Regions from separate parts of the Pseudomonas sp. FW305-3-2-15-C-LB1 genome, predicted to be linked through region 2. Evidence: predicted binding sites of a transcription regulator. Region 2 holds the regulator's gene; the other holds the start of a gene.
The links. The regulator sigma-54, encoded in region 2, starts transcription at its own class of promoters, with help from an activator protein. The targets are predictions, from matches to a motif close to ANTGGCATNNANNTTGCTNT.
Positions count from the first base shown of each region.

Region 1: the regulator sigma-54 is predicted to act here: its motif matches at 2,219-2,238, upstream of glnA (glutamate--ammonia ligase).

Region 1 is NZ_JBYSZX010000003.1:298,347-306,061, reverse strand. It holds gene typA (translational GTPase TypA) at 1-410, opposite strand, end outside; gene thiI (tRNA uracil 4-sulfurtransferase ThiI) at 550-2,004, opposite strand; gene glnA (glutamate--ammonia ligase) at 2,339-3,745, shown strand; gene AC3WP7_RS08195 (chorismate mutase) at 3,936-4,472, shown strand; gene AC3WP7_RS08190 (cupin domain-containing protein) at 4,550-4,975, shown strand; gene glnL (nitrogen regulation protein NR(II)) at 5,271-6,356, shown strand; gene ntrC (nitrogen regulation protein NR(I)) at 6,353-7,715, shown strand, end outside.
Region 2 is NZ_JBYSZX010000001.1:218,661-226,375, forward strand. It holds gene AC3WP7_RS01065 (class II fumarate hydratase) at 1-517, shown strand, start outside; gene AC3WP7_RS01070 (DUF2753 family protein) at 545-973, shown strand; gene AC3WP7_RS01075 (superoxide dismutase) at 975-1,586, shown strand; gene AC3WP7_RS01080 (ZIP family metal transporter) at 1,618-2,511, shown strand; gene AC3WP7_RS01085 (HPr family phosphocarrier protein) at 2,556-2,828, opposite strand; gene rapZ (RNase adapter RapZ) at 2,845-3,702, opposite strand; gene ptsN (PTS IIA-like nitrogen regulatory protein PtsN) at 3,705-4,169, opposite strand; gene hpf (ribosome hibernation-promoting factor, HPF/YfiA family) at 4,180-4,485, opposite strand; gene AC3WP7_RS01105 (RNA polymerase factor sigma-54) at 4,561-6,054, opposite strand; gene lptB (LPS export ABC transporter ATP-binding protein) at 6,239-6,964, opposite strand; gene lptA (lipopolysaccharide transport periplasmic protein LptA) at 6,964-7,497, opposite strand; gene lptC (LPS export ABC transporter periplasmic protein LptC) at 7,484-7,715, opposite strand, start outside.

The sequences.
Region 1 (7,715 bases), on a different contig from region 2:
GGACGCGCGCCTGGACGGTCAACCTTGTTGATGCACACGATCGGACGCAGGCCGGCTTCGAAGGCCTTCTTGGTCACGAAACGGGTTTGCGGCATAGGGCCGTCTTGAGCGTCAACCAGCAGCAGAACGGAGTCCACCATCGACATTACGCGTTCGACTTCGCCGCCGAAGTCGGCGTGGCCCGGGGTGTCCACGATGTTGATGTGGTAGCCGTTCCAGTTGATGGCGGTGTTTTTCGCCAGGATGGTAATACCGCGCTCTTTTTCCTGGTCGTTGGAGTCCATCACGCGCTCGTCGTTGAGCTCGTTGCGCTCCAGGGTGCCGGACTGACGCAGGAGTTTGTCTACCAGGGTGGTTTTACCATGGTCAACGTGAGCAATGATGGCGATGTTACGTAGATTTTCGATCACTTGTGTATCTCGATCAGAGGATTCGGTGTGCTGACAGGTCGTGGCAGCGATTAACAGTAGAGTCAGGCCTTGCCGTTACAGCTTGACGGCAGAGTCGGGGGGCCGGTGACGCAGGCCACAGGCAAACAGCCCCGGGCTCTTAGCTCGGTCGATAAACGCGCACATTGGCATGCCCCTCACTGAGCAAATGGTGGGCATGCAGGCGACTCATCACGCCTTTGTCGCAATACAGCAGGTACTGACGGCTGTTATCCAGTTCCTTGAAACGCGCGTTCAATGCATAGAACGGCAGCGTTTGTACGTCGATGCCGGCGATTTCCAGCGGCTCATCCTCAGCGGCATCCGGGTGACGGATGTCGATGACGATCTGGCCGGCCAGGGCTTCGCTGACTTCTTCGATCTTGATGTCCTGGCCCAGCTCGTCGATGACGCGATCGATCGGGACCAGTTTGGCGTTCTCGAGCGCACGCTCCAGAATCGCCATGTCGAATTCTTTCTCTTCATGCTCCACGCGGTGACGCTTGGCGTGGGTCTTGGGGTTCACCGAGATGACCCCGCAGTACTCGGGCATGTGCTTGGCAAAATCGGCGGTGCCGATCTGCTCTGCCAGGTCGATGATGTCCTGCTTGTGGCTGGCGATCAGTGGGCGCAGTACCAGCTTCTCGGTAACACAATCGATGATCGACAAGTTCGGCAGCGTCTGGCTCGATACCTGGGAGATCGCTTCACCGGTGACCAGCGCGTCGATCTGCAACTGGTCGGCGATCCGCGAGGCAGCGCGCAACATCATACGCTTCAATACCACGCCCATATGACTGTTATCGACTTTGCCGAGAATTTCGCCCAGCACTTCCTCGAACGGCACGCTCACAAATAGCACGCGTTGGGAGCTGCCGTACTTCTTCCAGATAAAGTGCGCAACTTCCATCACGCCCAATTCGTGTGCACGCCCGCCCAGATTAAAGAAGCAGAAGTGGCTCATGAGGCCGCGACGCATGATCTGGTAGGCCGCCACCGTGGAATCGAAACCGCCGGACATCAGTACCAGGGTCTGTTCCAGAGCGCCCAGCGGGTAGCCGCCGATGCTGTTGTGCTGGCTGTGGATCACAAACAACCGTTGGTCGCGAATTTCCATGCGCACTTCAATTTGCGGTGCTTTCAGGGAAATTCCGGCAGCGCCGCACTCGCGACGCAGCTTGCTGCCGACATATTTCTCGACGTCCATGGAGCTGAAGCTGTGCTTGCCGGCACGCTTGCAGCGCACCGAAAAGATCTTGCCGGTAAGCGAGTCGCCGTAGTGCTGTTTGCACTTCTCGGTGATGTCGTCGAAGTCGCCCAGCGGGTACTCATCCACCTGCAGGAAGTGCGCGATCCCCGGCATGCAGCTCAGGCGCTCGGTCATGTCCTTCAAGGCTTTGGGCTCGGTGACACGGGTTTCCAGCTCGAGGTTGTCCCACACGCCGTTCACCACCACAGCCGGGTCCAGATCGCGGAGCACGGCACGGATGTTCTTGGCCAACTGACGGATGAAACGCGTCCGTACCGGTCGGCTTTTGATGGTGATCTCGGGGAAGACTTTAACGATTAATTTCATGGAAACAGCGCGCGCCGGGCCTGCTGAAAAAGGGGGGCGCGGATTATAGCGGAAATCGCTCAAGGTTTAACCAGTTAATATGCACAGCAGGCGCAACGCACTAAATGGGTGCACCTGCACGCCTTTGCGCTACATTGAGGTGCGCTATTTTCGGGCTTTTGTCGTAATGCACCGTTATAGGGGCGTTTTTGGAACAGAAAACCCATGTTGGCGCACTGGCATGCAATTTGCTCTCTTGTGAGGCAGGTTGCCATGGCGGAGTATCCGCGCCGGCATCACCCACATTCTAAGGGCTAACTCCACTACCCCAGCCCGAAGCCACCCGGAGGACACTATGTCGAAGTCGGTTCAACTCATCAAAGATCATGACGTTAAATGGATTGATCTGCGCTTCACGGACACCAAAGGCACTCAGCACCACGTGACCATGCCGGCTCGCGACGCGCTGGATGATGCTTTCTTCGAAGAAGGCAAAATGTTCGACGGTTCCTCCATCGCTGGCTGGAAAGGCATCGAAGCTTCCGACATGATCCTGATGCCGGACGACAGCACTGCCGTTCTCGACCCGTTCACCGAAGACCCAACCCTGATCATCGTCTGTGACGTGATCGAGCCTTCGACCATGCAAGGCTACGACCGCGACCCACGTGCGATCGCCAAGCGTGCCGAGGAATACCTGAAGTCCACCGGTATCGGCGACACCGTATTCGTAGGCCCGGAGCCAGAATTCTTCATCTTTGATTCGGTCAAGTTCAAGTCCGACATTTCCGGCTCCATGTTCAAGATCTTCTCCGAACAAGGCTCCTGGATGTCCGACCAGGACGTGGAAGGCGGCAACAAAGGCCACCGTCCAGGCGTCAAGGGAGGCTACTTCCCGGTTCCGCCATTCGACCACGACCACGAAATCCGTACCTCCATGTGCAACGCCATGGAAGAAATGGGCCTGGTCATCGAAGTGCACCACCACGAAGTGGCCACTGCCGGCCAGAACGAAATCGGTGTGAAGTTCAACACCCTGGTCGCCAAGGCTGACGAAGTACAGACCCTGAAGTACTGCGTACACAACGTGGCTGATGCCTACGGCCGTACCGCGACCTTCATGCCTAAGCCACTGTACGGCGATAACGGTTCGGGTATGCACGTTCACCTGTCCATCGCCAAAGAAGGCAAGAACACCTTCGCAGGCGAAGGTTACGCCGGCCTGTCCGACACTGCCCTGTACTTCATCGGCGGCATCATCAAGCACGGTAAGGCCCTGAACGGCTTCACCAACCCGTCGACCAACTCCTACAAGCGTCTGGTCCCAGGTTTCGAAGCTCCGGTAATGCTGGCCTACTCCGCTCGCAACCGTTCCGCCTCGATCCGTATTCCTTACGTGTCCAGCCCACGTGCTCGCCGTATCGAAGCGCGCTTCCCGGATCCGGCAGCCAACCCATACCTGGCCTTCGCGGCGCTGGTCATGGCCGGTCTGGACGGTATCCAGAACAAGATCCACCCTGGCGACGCCGCCGACAAAAACTTGTACGACCTGCCGCCTGAAGAGGCCAAAGAGATCCCACAAGTGTGCGGCAGCCTGAAAGAAGCCCTGGAAGAGCTGGACAAGGGCCGTGCGTTCCTGACCAAAGGCGGCGTATTCAGCGACGACTTCATCGATGCCTACATCGAGCTGAAAAGCGAAGAAGAAATCAAGGTTCGCACCTTCGTACACCCACTGGAATACGAGCTGTACTACAGCTGCTGATCCGGTAGCGCTGCTTAACGTGGCGTGACGAAAAAGACCTCCTTCGGGAGGTCTTTTTTTTGCCTGGGGTTTAGCTGGCCGGCGGATTCTCGCGTAACTATAAGGTAGCCTCTGACTGACGCTGCTGTAGACCTGCAAACCCAATCAAAAAGGTGGGAAGGGGCTTACCCCTCCCACAAGGAGATCTTCATTGAAACATAGACTTGTGTTCGCCCTGTTGTTCGCAAGTGCCAGTGCCAGTGCCGCGCCGCCCACCCTGGAGCCGCTGCTCAACAGCATCGCCGAACGCCTGGAGATCGCCGACCAGGTAGCCCTGAGCAAATGGGACAGCCACAAGCCGGTAGAGGACAAAAAGCGCGAACAAGAAGTGATCGCCAGCGTCGCCGCCCAGGCACCGAGCTACAAATTGGCGTCTGCCGCCGTCGAGCAGTTTTTCTCGGCGCAGATCGAGGCGAACAAACTGGTGCAGTACACCCATCTGTCAGACTGGCAGTTCCAGGGCAAGGCACCTGACGATCCACGCCCCGACCTGGTGAAACAGATCCGCCCGCAGTTGGACGAATTGCAAAAACGCCTGCTGCAGCAATTGGCTGACTTCACCCCGCAGCGCACCGATCCACAGTGCCCACAATGGCTGGCCGAAGCCGTGCATGAGCCGCTGAACGATCCGTTGCGTCAGCTGGCGATGATCCGCGCCACGGCCGAACTGTGCACTGGACCTACTTGATTTGAGGACCCGTCCTGCATCTTCACCGAGGCCGGCAGCCATAGCCTGACTGTTCATTTATCGAACAGGATGGAACCATGATCACCCTCAAGTGCTGGATTGCAGCAGCGGTGGGTTTGTCGTTGCTTGGCTGCGGCACCCACCCAAAGAACGCCGTACACATCGAAAAGGAGGTGTTGCTTGAACGCAGCGCGTCATGGGATGGCACACCTTACAAAGCCTACCCCTCAGGTCCGCCGCAACTGACGCTCATACGCCTCAAGATCCCTGCGCACACGCAATTGCCCTGGCACACTCACCCAATGCCAAATGCCGCCTACATCGTTTCGGGAGAGCTGACCGTTGAAACCCGTAAGAGCGGGCTGACGCGCACCTTGAGGCAAGGGCAAACCCTTGCCGAGATGGTAGGCATTGAGCATCGCGGTATTACCGGCAACACCCCGGTCGAGCTGCTGGTCTTTTACGCGGGCCGTCCGGGCATGCCACTTTCCGAACAACACTGATCCATCCCCCACTCCGGATCGTTTTCACCGCGCCCTGAAAACGATCCACTCGCCACTTCCTGAACAACCTTCACAAAACCGCACTATATTGGTGCGATAGGCTGCACCCTTCCCACTTGCCCAGCCCATTTTGGTTCGAAACTTCCCGTGCAAGCTGGCAGAACGCCACAGTTTCGCGCCTGAAACACCCATTTCAGGGCTTTCACGCTTCTTTTCGGAGCCTTGGTTTGGTTTTTGCATTTTCCATGTATCAGCGTGTGCCTCAAGCCCGCGCCTTGCTCCAAAAGAGGTCCTGATGACCATCAGCGATGCACTGCACCGTTTGCTACTCGACAACCTGACCACCGCGACCATCCTGCTCAATGACGACTTGCGTCTTGAGTACATGAATCCGGCGGCGGAGATGCTCCTGGCCATCAGCGGCCAGCGCAGCCATGGGCAGTTCATCAGCGAATTGTTCACCGAGTCGGCCGAAGCCCTGAGTTCGTTGCGCCAGGCGGTGGAGCAGGCACACCCGTTCACCAAACGCGAAGCGATGCTCACCGCCCTCACCGGCCAGACGCTGACCGTCGACTATGCCGTGACCCCCATCCTGAGCAACGGCGCGACGTTGCTGCTGCTGGAAGTACACCCGCGCGATCGCCTGCTGCGCATCACCAAGGAGGAAGCGCAGCTGTCCAAGCAGGAAACCAGCAAGATGCTGGTGCGCGGCCTGGCCCATGAGATCAAGAACCCACTGGGCGGCATTCGCGGCGCAGCGCAGTTGCTGGCCCGTGAGCTGCCGGAAGAACACCTCAAGGACTACACCAACGTCATCATCGAGGAGGCCGATCGCCTGCGTAACCTGGTGGACCGCATGCTCGGCTCCAACAAGTTGCCGTCACTGGCGATGACCAACGTGCACGAAGTGCTCGAGCGCGTCTGCCAGTTGGTGGAAGCCGAAAGCCAGGGCTGCATCACCCTGGTGCGTGACTACGATCCGAGCATTCCCGACGTATTGATCGACCGCGAACAGATGATCCAGGCAGTGCTCAACATCGTGCGCAATGCCATGCAGGCCATCAGCAGCCAGAATGAGCTGCGCCTGGGTCGCATCAGCCTGCGCACCCGCGCCCTGCGCCAGTTCACCATCGGCCACGTGCGCCATCGCCTGGTGACCAAGGTCGAAATCATCGACAACGGCCCGGGCATTCCTGCGGAACTCCAGGAAACCATTTTCTTTCCCATGGTCAGCGGCCGCCCGGACGGTACCGGGCTGGGCCTGGCCATCACCCAGAACATCATCAGCCAGCACCAGGGTCTGATCGAATGTGAAAGCCATCCCGGCCACACCACGTTCTCGATCTTTCTGCCTCTGGAACAAGGAGCCCCATCGACATGAGCCGTAGTGAAACTGTCTGGATCGTCGATGACGACCGTTCTATCCGCTGGGTCCTCGAGAAAGCCTTGCAACAGGAAGGCATGACCACCCAGAGCTTCGACAGCGCCGACGGGGTGATGAGCCGCCTGGCGCGCCAGCAGCCCGATGTGATCATCTCCGACATCCGCATGCCCGGCGCCAGTGGCCTGGACTTGCTGGCGCGGATTCGCGAGCAGCACCCGCGCCTGCCAGTGATCATCATGACCGCGCACTCGGACCTGGACAGCGCTGTCGCGTCCTACCAGGGCGGTGCCTTTGAGTACCTGCCCAAGCCGTTCGACGTGGACGAGGCGGTGGCACTGGTCAAGCGCGCCAACCAGCACGCCCAGGAACAGCAGAACCAGGAAGCCCCACCGGCCCTGACCCGCACCCCGGAAATCATCGGCGAAGCGCCGGCGATGCAAGAAGTGTTTCGCGCCATCGGGCGCTTGAGCCACTCCAACATCACCGTGCTGATCAACGGCGAATCCGGCACCGGTAAAGAGCTTGTCGCTCATGCACTGCACCGCCACAGCCCACGGGCGGCCTCGCCGTTCATCGCGCTGAACATGGCGGCGATTCCCAAGGACTTAATGGAATCCGAGCTGTTCGGCCATGAAAAAGGCGCGTTCACCGGCGCGGCCAACCTGCGGCGCGGGCGTTTTGAACAGGCTGACGGCGGCACCTTGTTTCTCGATGAAATCGGCGACATGCCGGCCGATACCCAGACCCGCCTGCTGCGGGTACTGGCTGACGGTGAGTTCTATCGCGTTGGCGGGCACACGCCGGTCAAGGTCGACGTACGCATCATTGCGGCAACCCACCAGAACCTGGAAACCTTGGTACACGCCGGCAAATTCCGTGAGGACTTGTTCCATCGCCTCAACGTGATCCGTATCCACATTCCACGCATGTCGGACCGTCGCGAAGACATCCCGACCCTCGCCCGTCACTTCCTCAGCCGCGCCGCCCAGGAGCTGGCCGTCGAGCCGAAACTGCTGAAAAGCGAGACCGAGGAGTACCTGAAGAACCTGCCGTGGCCGGGCAACGTGCGCCAGCTGGAGAACACCTGCCGCTGGATCACCGTGATGGCGTCCGGGCGCGAAGTGCATATCAGCGACCTGCCACCGGAGCTGCTGAGCCTGCCGCAAGACTCTGCACCGGTAACCAACTGGGAGCAGGCGCTGCGCCAGTGGGCCGACCAGGCCCTGGCACGCGGCCAGTCGAGCCTGCTGGACAGCGCTGTGCCGGCCTTTGAGCGGATCATGATCGAGACCGCCTTGAAACACACCGCCGGTCGCCGTCGCGATGCCGCCGTGTTGCTGGGCTGGGGCCGCAATA
Region 2 (7,715 bases):
CGACCTGCGCTGGATGAACTCCGGCCCACTCGCAGGCCTGGGGGAAATCGAGCTGGAAGGCCTGCAGCCTGGTTCGTCGATCATGCCCGGCAAGGTCAACCCGGTGATCCCTGAAGCCACCGCGATGGTGGCCGCACAAGTCATCGGCAACGACACGGTCATCACGGTCGCCGGCCAGTCGGGCAACTTCGAACTGAACGTGATGCTGCCGATCATCGCCAATAACCTGCTCAGCAGCCTCGAGTTGCTGGCCAACTCCAGTCGTTTGCTGGCAGACAAGGCCATTGCCAGCTTCAAGGTCAATGAGGCCAAGCTCAAGGAAGCGCTGTCGCGCAACCCGATCCTGGTCACCGCACTCAACCCGATCATCGGTTACCAAAAGGCCGCTGAAATCGCCAAGAAGGCCTATCAGCAGGGCCGTCCGGTGATTGATGTCGCCCTTGAGCACACCGACTTGCCGCGCAGCCAACTGGAAATCCTGCTGGATCCGGAAAAGCTCACGGCCGGCGGCGTGTAATCACCGACTCTGCTTTGGAGGCTCACCATGGAGCACTGGAAACGCACGATCGAACGGGCCAATCGCTGCTTTATGGCGGGTGAATTGGTTGACGCTCGCGAGGCTTACTTGCAAGCCCTGGCCCTGGCCCAAGTGCTGTTCGAGCGCTGGGCAGATGCCGACGAAGCAGTGGCGGCTTGCGTCATTTCCCATCACAACCTGGCCGACCTGCACCTGCGGCTGAACCAGCCGGAAGAAAGCGCGGAATACCTTTGCGCTATCCACCAGCGTCTGTTGCAGACCATGCAGGACCCGCGCCTGAGCCCGCAGTTGCGGGAAGCGGCGCTGCGCCAGAGCAGCAAAACCTATGTCGAACTGTTGAATTTCATCAGCGATCACGGCGAATACCCTCGCACCCATCGCTTGCTGGGCGGTACTGCGGCGCAGCCCGCCACGCCCCACTACGGAGCACATTGAAATGACTTACACCTTGCCTGCCTTGCCTTACGCGTATGACGCCCTGGAACCGCATATCGATGCGCAAACCATGGAGATTCACTACACCAAGCACCACCAGACTTACATCAATAACCTCAACGCAGCGGTCGAAGGCACCGAGTTTGCGGGCTGGCCGGTCGAGAAACTGGTGTCCAGCGTGCAGCAACTGCCGGAAAAACTGCGCGCAGCGGTGATCAATCAGGGCGGCGGCCATGCCAACCACTCGTTGTTCTGGGCGGTGATGTCGCCCAAAGGCGGTGGCAAGCCCGAAGGTGCGTTGGGCAAAGCCCTCGACGAACAGTTGGGTGGTTTTGAGAGTTTCAAGGAAGCCTTCACCAAAGCCGCGTTGACGCGCTTCGGAAGCGGTTGGGCCTGGCTGAGCGTCACCCCGCAAAAGACTCTGGTGGTGGAGAGCAGTGGTAATCAAGACAGTCCATTGATGAACGGCAATACACCGATCCTCGGTCTGGACGTCTGGGAGCATGCCTACTACCTGCTGTACCAGAACCGCCGCCCCGAATACATCAATGCCTTCTACAGTGTTATCAACTGGCCAGAAGTTGCCGCCCGCTATCAGGCCGCTTTGGCCTGAAAATCACCCTCGACAAGATCTAAGGCCGACTATGGGGACTGACACACTGGCGATCAGCAGCGGACGAATGTTTCGTTATGCGTTTGGCTCGCTGCTGCTATTGGCAGGTACTGCATTGCTGGTGGCCCACGGGCTGGCCTGGCTGAACCTGGAACCGCGTATCCTGCGCGCCCTGCAAGGCGGCTCCATTTGCGCTCTGGGGACGGCGCTGGGCGCGGTCCCGGTACTGGTGATCCGACGCATGCCGGTGGCGCTGAGCGACACATTGCTGGGTTTTGGTGCAGGGGTGATGCTGGCGGCGACGGCGTTTTCGCTGATCGTCCCGGGCATTGCCGCGGCTGAAAGCCTGGGGCTCTCACCGTGGGGTGCCAGTGGTTTGATCAGCTTTGGCATCATGCTGGGAGCATTCGGGTTGTACTTGGTTGACCGTAAGGTCTCCGGGGCGAGTCCGGAAATGCTGGTGGGCACGCCGGACAAGCCGGTAATTCCTCCGCGAATTTGGTTGTTCGTGTTCGCCATCATCGCCCACAACATCCCCGAAGGCATGGCGGTAGGCGTTTCCGCCGGTGGTGGCATGCCGGATGCCGACAGCCTGGCCATGGGCATCGCGTTGCAGGACGTGCCCGAAGGACTGGTGATTGCGTTGGTGTTGGCCGGGGCGGGAATGTCGCGGGTCAAGGCGTTCCTGATCGGCGCTGCATCAGGTCTGGTGGAGCCCGTATTCGCTGTGCTCTGCGCCTGGCTGGTCAGCCTGGCCGAAGTGTTGTTGCCTTTGGGGTTGGCCCTGGCTGCTGGCGCGATGCTGTTGGTGGTGACCCACGAAGTCATCCCCGAATCGCGACGCAATGGTCACGAAAAACTCGCCAGCCTGGGCCTGTGCATCGGTTTTTGCTTGATGATGGTGATGGACACCGCTTTGGGGTAGGTAAAGTCTACTGTAGGAGCGAGCAAGCTCGCTTCTACAGAGGGTTATTCACCTTCGTCGAAGTAATTGTTGATCAGCGCCACCAGCGCGGCCATTGCTTCGTCTTCCTGCTCGCCTTCCGTCTTCAAGTGAATCCGGGTGCCCTTGCCGGCCGCCAGCATCATCATGGCCATGATGCTCTTGCCGTCGACCATGGATTCCGGTGTACGCCCGGCGCGGATCTGGCAGGGGAACTGCCCTGCTACGCCCACGAACTTGGCCGAGGCGCGGGCGTGCAAGCCCAGCTTGTTGATGATTTCAATTTCCAGAGCGGGCATCGCGGGGGTGTTCCTTTCAGCTAAGGTCGCGGTGGCGGACCTGGACGTTCTTGAGAGTTTGTTGCAGCACCTGGCCCAGGCGCTCGGTCAGGTAGACGGAGCGGTGATGGCCGCCAGTGCAGCCAATGGCAATGGTGACATAGGCGCGGTTGCTTGCAGCAAAGCGTGGCAGCCATTTGAGCAAGTAGGTGGAAATATCCTGGAACATCTCCTCCACATCCGGTTGCGCCGCCAGGTAATCGGCCACGGGCTGATCCAGCCCGGACTGGTCACGCAGCTCCGGTTTCCAGTACGGGTTAGGCAGGCAGCGCACATCGAACACCAGGTCGGCGTCGACCGGCATGCCGCGCTTGAACCCGAACGACTCCACGAGGAATGCCGTGCCCGGCTCCGGCTGGTTCAGCAGGCGCAGCTTGATGGCATCGCGCAACTGGTACAGGTTGAGGCTGGTGGTGTTTATCTTGAGGTCGGCGAGGTCAATGATCGGTCCCAGCAGCTTGGTTTCGTCTTCGATGGCTTCGGCCAGAGAGCGATGGGAGCTGCTGAGGGGGTGGCGCCGGCGGGTCTCGGAGAAGCGTTTGAGCAGGGTCTCTTCGTCGGCGTCCAGGTACAGCACGTCGCAATGAATGTGCTTGCCCCGCACTTCCTCGAGCAATTGCGGGAATCGCTCGAGGTGGCTGGGCAGGTTACGGGCATCAATCGAAACGGCGACAAGCGGTTGGGCCAGTTCGGTATGGATCAAGGCGCGTTCCGCCAACTCTGGCAGCAGGCCAGCGGGCAGGTTGTCGATGCAATAGAACCCGTTGTCCTCAAGAACGTTGAGGGCGGTGCTTTTACCCGAGCCGGAGCGGCCGCTGACGATGATCAAGCGCATGGTTACTGCCCGCTCTGTTCATCCAGGACAACCTGGTACAACGCCTCATTGCTGCTGGCGCTACGCAGTTTGTCGCGTACTTCCTTGCGGTCGAGCATGCTGGCGATCTGCCGGAGCAGTTCCAGGTGCGCATCGGTAGCGGCTTGCGGGACCAGCAGGACGAACAGCAGGTCTACCGGCGCACCGTCGATGGCGTCGAAATCGATGGGGGCTTCCAGGTGCAGCAGGGCACTGACAGGTGTTTCGCAGCCTTTGAGGCGACAGTGAGGAATGGCGATGCCGTTGCCAAAACCGGTGGAGCCGAGTTTTTCACGGGCAATCAACGCGTCGAAGACATCCTGCATCTCCAGATCCTGCACTTCGCGCGCGATCAGGTTGGCAATTTGTTCGAGGGCTTTCTTCTTGCTGCCACCCGGCACGTTCACGAGGGAACGGCCGGGGGTCAGGATGGTTTCAAGTCGGATCATGGGGGGAGAGTTAACGACCTGTGCCCTGAAGCAGGCTCAGATTCTTTTCCTTATGCTTTTTGAGTTGGCGGTCAAGCTTGTCGGTGAGCAAGTCGATTGCTGCATACATGTCATCATGTTCGGCATTGGCGACCACTTCTCCACCGGGTATCTGAAGAGTCGCTTCGATTTTCTGCTGAAGCTTGTCGACCTTCATGATGACCTGCACGTTGGTGATCTTGTCGAAATGACCCTCAAGCTTCCTCAGCTTCTGCTCGACATAGTCGCGTAGTGGAGGGGTGACTTCTACATGGTGTCCACTGATGTTGACTTGCATACAGCTTCTCCTTCGTTGCCAGTGCATAAAGCGGCAGGCAAAGGCGCCTGCCACTGGAACGCTGTGGCCCGCCCGTCACATCAAACGCTTACGCTCGCTGGAAGGCGCGATCCCGAGGGACTCGCGGTACTTGGCGACGGTTCGACGGGCGACCTGAATGCCTTGTGCCTCCAGTAAACCAGCGATCTTACTGTCACTCAATGGCTTTTTCTGATTTTCCGCGGCAACCAGTTTTTTGATGATCGCGCGGATCGCCGTGGACGAGCATTCACCGCCTTCGGAGGTGCTGACGTGGCTGGAGAAAAAGTATTTCAGTTCATAAATACCCCGTGGGGTATGCATGAATTTCTGCGTGGTCACGCGTGAAATGGTCGACTCATGCATGCCCACCGCTTCGGCGATGTCATGCAGTACCAGCGGCTTCATCGCCTCGTCGCCGTATTCCAGGAAGCCGCGCTGGTGCTCGACGATCTGGGTGGCGACTTTCATCAGGGTTTCGTTGCGGCTTTGCAGGCTCTTGATGAACCAGCGGGCTTCCTGCAACTGGTTGCGCATGAAGGTGTTATCGGCGCTGGTGTCGGCGCGGCGGACGAAACCGGCATATTGCGGGTTGACCCTCAGGCGTGGCACCGACTCCTGGTTCAGTTCCACCAGCCATCGCTCGTTGTCCTTGCGCACGATCACGTCGGGAACCACGTACTCGGCTTCGCTGGACTCGATTTGCGAGCCAGGGCGCGGGTTGAGGCTCTGTACCAGCTCGATGACCTGGCGCAGGTCGTCTTCCTTGAGCTTCATGCGGCGCATCAACTGGCTGTAGTCGCGGCTGCCCAGCAGGTCGATGTAGTCGGTGACCAGGCGCTGGGCCTCGGCGAGCCATGGGGTCTTGGCCGGCAGCTGGCGCAATTGCAGCAGCAGGCATTCGCTGAGGGTGCGCGCGCCGATACCGGCAGGCTCGAACTGCTGGATGCGGTGCAGGACGGCTTCGATCTCGTCCAGTTCGATATCCAGTTCGGGGTCGAAGGCTTCAAGAATTTCTTCGAGCGTCTCGTCTAGATAACCCTGATTGTTGATGCAGTCGATCAGGGTTACGGCGATCAGGCGATCGGTGTCCGACATCGGTGCCAGGTTCAGTTGCCATAGCAGATGGCTCTGCAGGCTCTCGCCGGCAGAGGTGCGGGTGGTGAAATCCCACTCGTCATCGTCGTTGCTGGGCAGGCTGCTGGCGCTGGTCTGGTAGACATCTTCCCAGGCGGTGTCGACCGGAAGCTCGTTGGGAATGCGTTCGTTCCATTCGCCTTCCTCAAGGTTGTCCACCGTGGGGGCGGTTTCCTGGTAGGAGGGTTCCTGCACGTCGGAATTGGGTTTTTGCTCGATGTTATCGGCCAGCGGGTCTGCATTATCGAAGTCGTCGCCTTCTTCCTGGCGTTCGAGCATCGGATTGGACTCCAGGGCCTCCTGGATTTCCTGTTGCAGGTCCAGGGTCGACAATTGGAGCAGGCGGATGGCCTGTTGCAGCTGCGGTGTCATCGTCAGCTGCTGGCCCATTCTCAGGACTAGCGATGGTTTCATGGCAGGGGCTTAACACCTTATTCGCCGGCGCAATGCGCCATCCACGACAGGGCGCGTGAGCGCCAAACATAAGCAAATTATATGCCTGATGTCGGGTGCTTTGCCTAGAGCGCGGTAACAATAAAAATCCGGAGGTTTTCATTGACTCCCGCGCACCTTGGCGAACGCCGTGACACCACGGTGTTTACAGGCGGAACTCGTGACCCAGATACACTTCCTTGACCAGTTCATTGGCCAGGATTGTCGCGGAATCACCTTCGGCAATCAGCTGGCCGTCATTGACGATATAGGCGGTTTCGCAGATGTCGAGCGTCTCACGGACGTTGTGGTCGGTGATCAGCACGCCGATGCCCTTGGCCTTGAGGTGATGGATGATCTGCTTGATGTCGCCGACCGAGATCGGGTCGACGCCGGCAAACGGCTCGTCCAGCAGGATGAACTTGGGTGCAGTGGCCAGGGCGCGGGCGATTTCCACGCGGCGACGCTCACCACCGGACAGGCTCATGCCGAGGTTGTCGCGGATATGGTTGATGTGGAACTCCTGCAGCAGGCTTTCCAGCTCCTTGCGACGGCCGTCACGGTCGAGTTCCTTGCGGGTCTCGAGGATCGCCATGATATTGTCCGACACCGACAGTTTGCGGAAGATCGACGCTTCCTGTGGAAGATAGCCGATACCGGCACGGGCGCGGCCGTGCATTGGCTGGTGGCTCACGTCCAGGTCATCGATCAGCACGCGCCCCTGGTCCGCCTGGACCAGGCCGACGATCATGTAGAAGCAAGTGGTCTTGCCGGCGCCGTTGGGGCCGAGCAAGCCGACGATCTGGCCGCTGTCGATCGACAGGCTGACGTCGCGCACGACCTGACGGCTTTTATAGGCCTTGGCCAGATGCTGGGCTTTCAGGGTTGCCATTACTCGGCCTTCTTCTTCGGCTGGATAACCATGTCGATCCGTGGACGAGGCGCGGTGACCTTGTTGCCATTGGCACGACCGGCGTTTGCAATCTGTTTCACGGTGTCATAGGTGATCTTCTCACCTTCCGTGGAGTTGCCATCGGGGCTGAGCACCTTGGCCTGGTCGATCAGGACGATGCGGTTCTGCTGGGCATGGTATTGGATGGTCTTGCCGTAGCCCTTCATCGGTCCGGTATCGGTCGCGGACTGCTTCTGTTCGAAGTAAGCCAGGTTGCCGACCGAGGTCACGACATCGATATCGCCGGTCTTGGTGCGCGTAAGCGTCACGGTATTGCCGGTGATTTTCATCGAACCCTGCGTGATGATCACGCCGCCGGTGTAGGTGGCCACGCCTTGCTTGTCATCCAGTTGCGCATCGTCAGCTGAAATGTGGATCGGCTGCTGGCTATCGTTCGGCAGAGCCCAGGCGCTCACGCTTCCCAGTGCTGCGCCCAGGCCGAGCAAAATAGGGAGAGTTTTAACGAGCCTCATACTGTCCTCTTACGTTCGATAGCAGGTGTATCCTGCTTTCTTTCAAATACGCTTTCATTCCCTTGCCAGTCGATACACCGCCAGCGCCGTCGATTCTAACGTCTTGCTCGGTCTGCGCATATTGCTTCTGCGGGAATACGGTCATGCGACTGCTGGTAATCACGGTCTCACGGCTTTTATCGTCAGTGCGCGCAATGCGCACCGAGTCGATCAGTTCC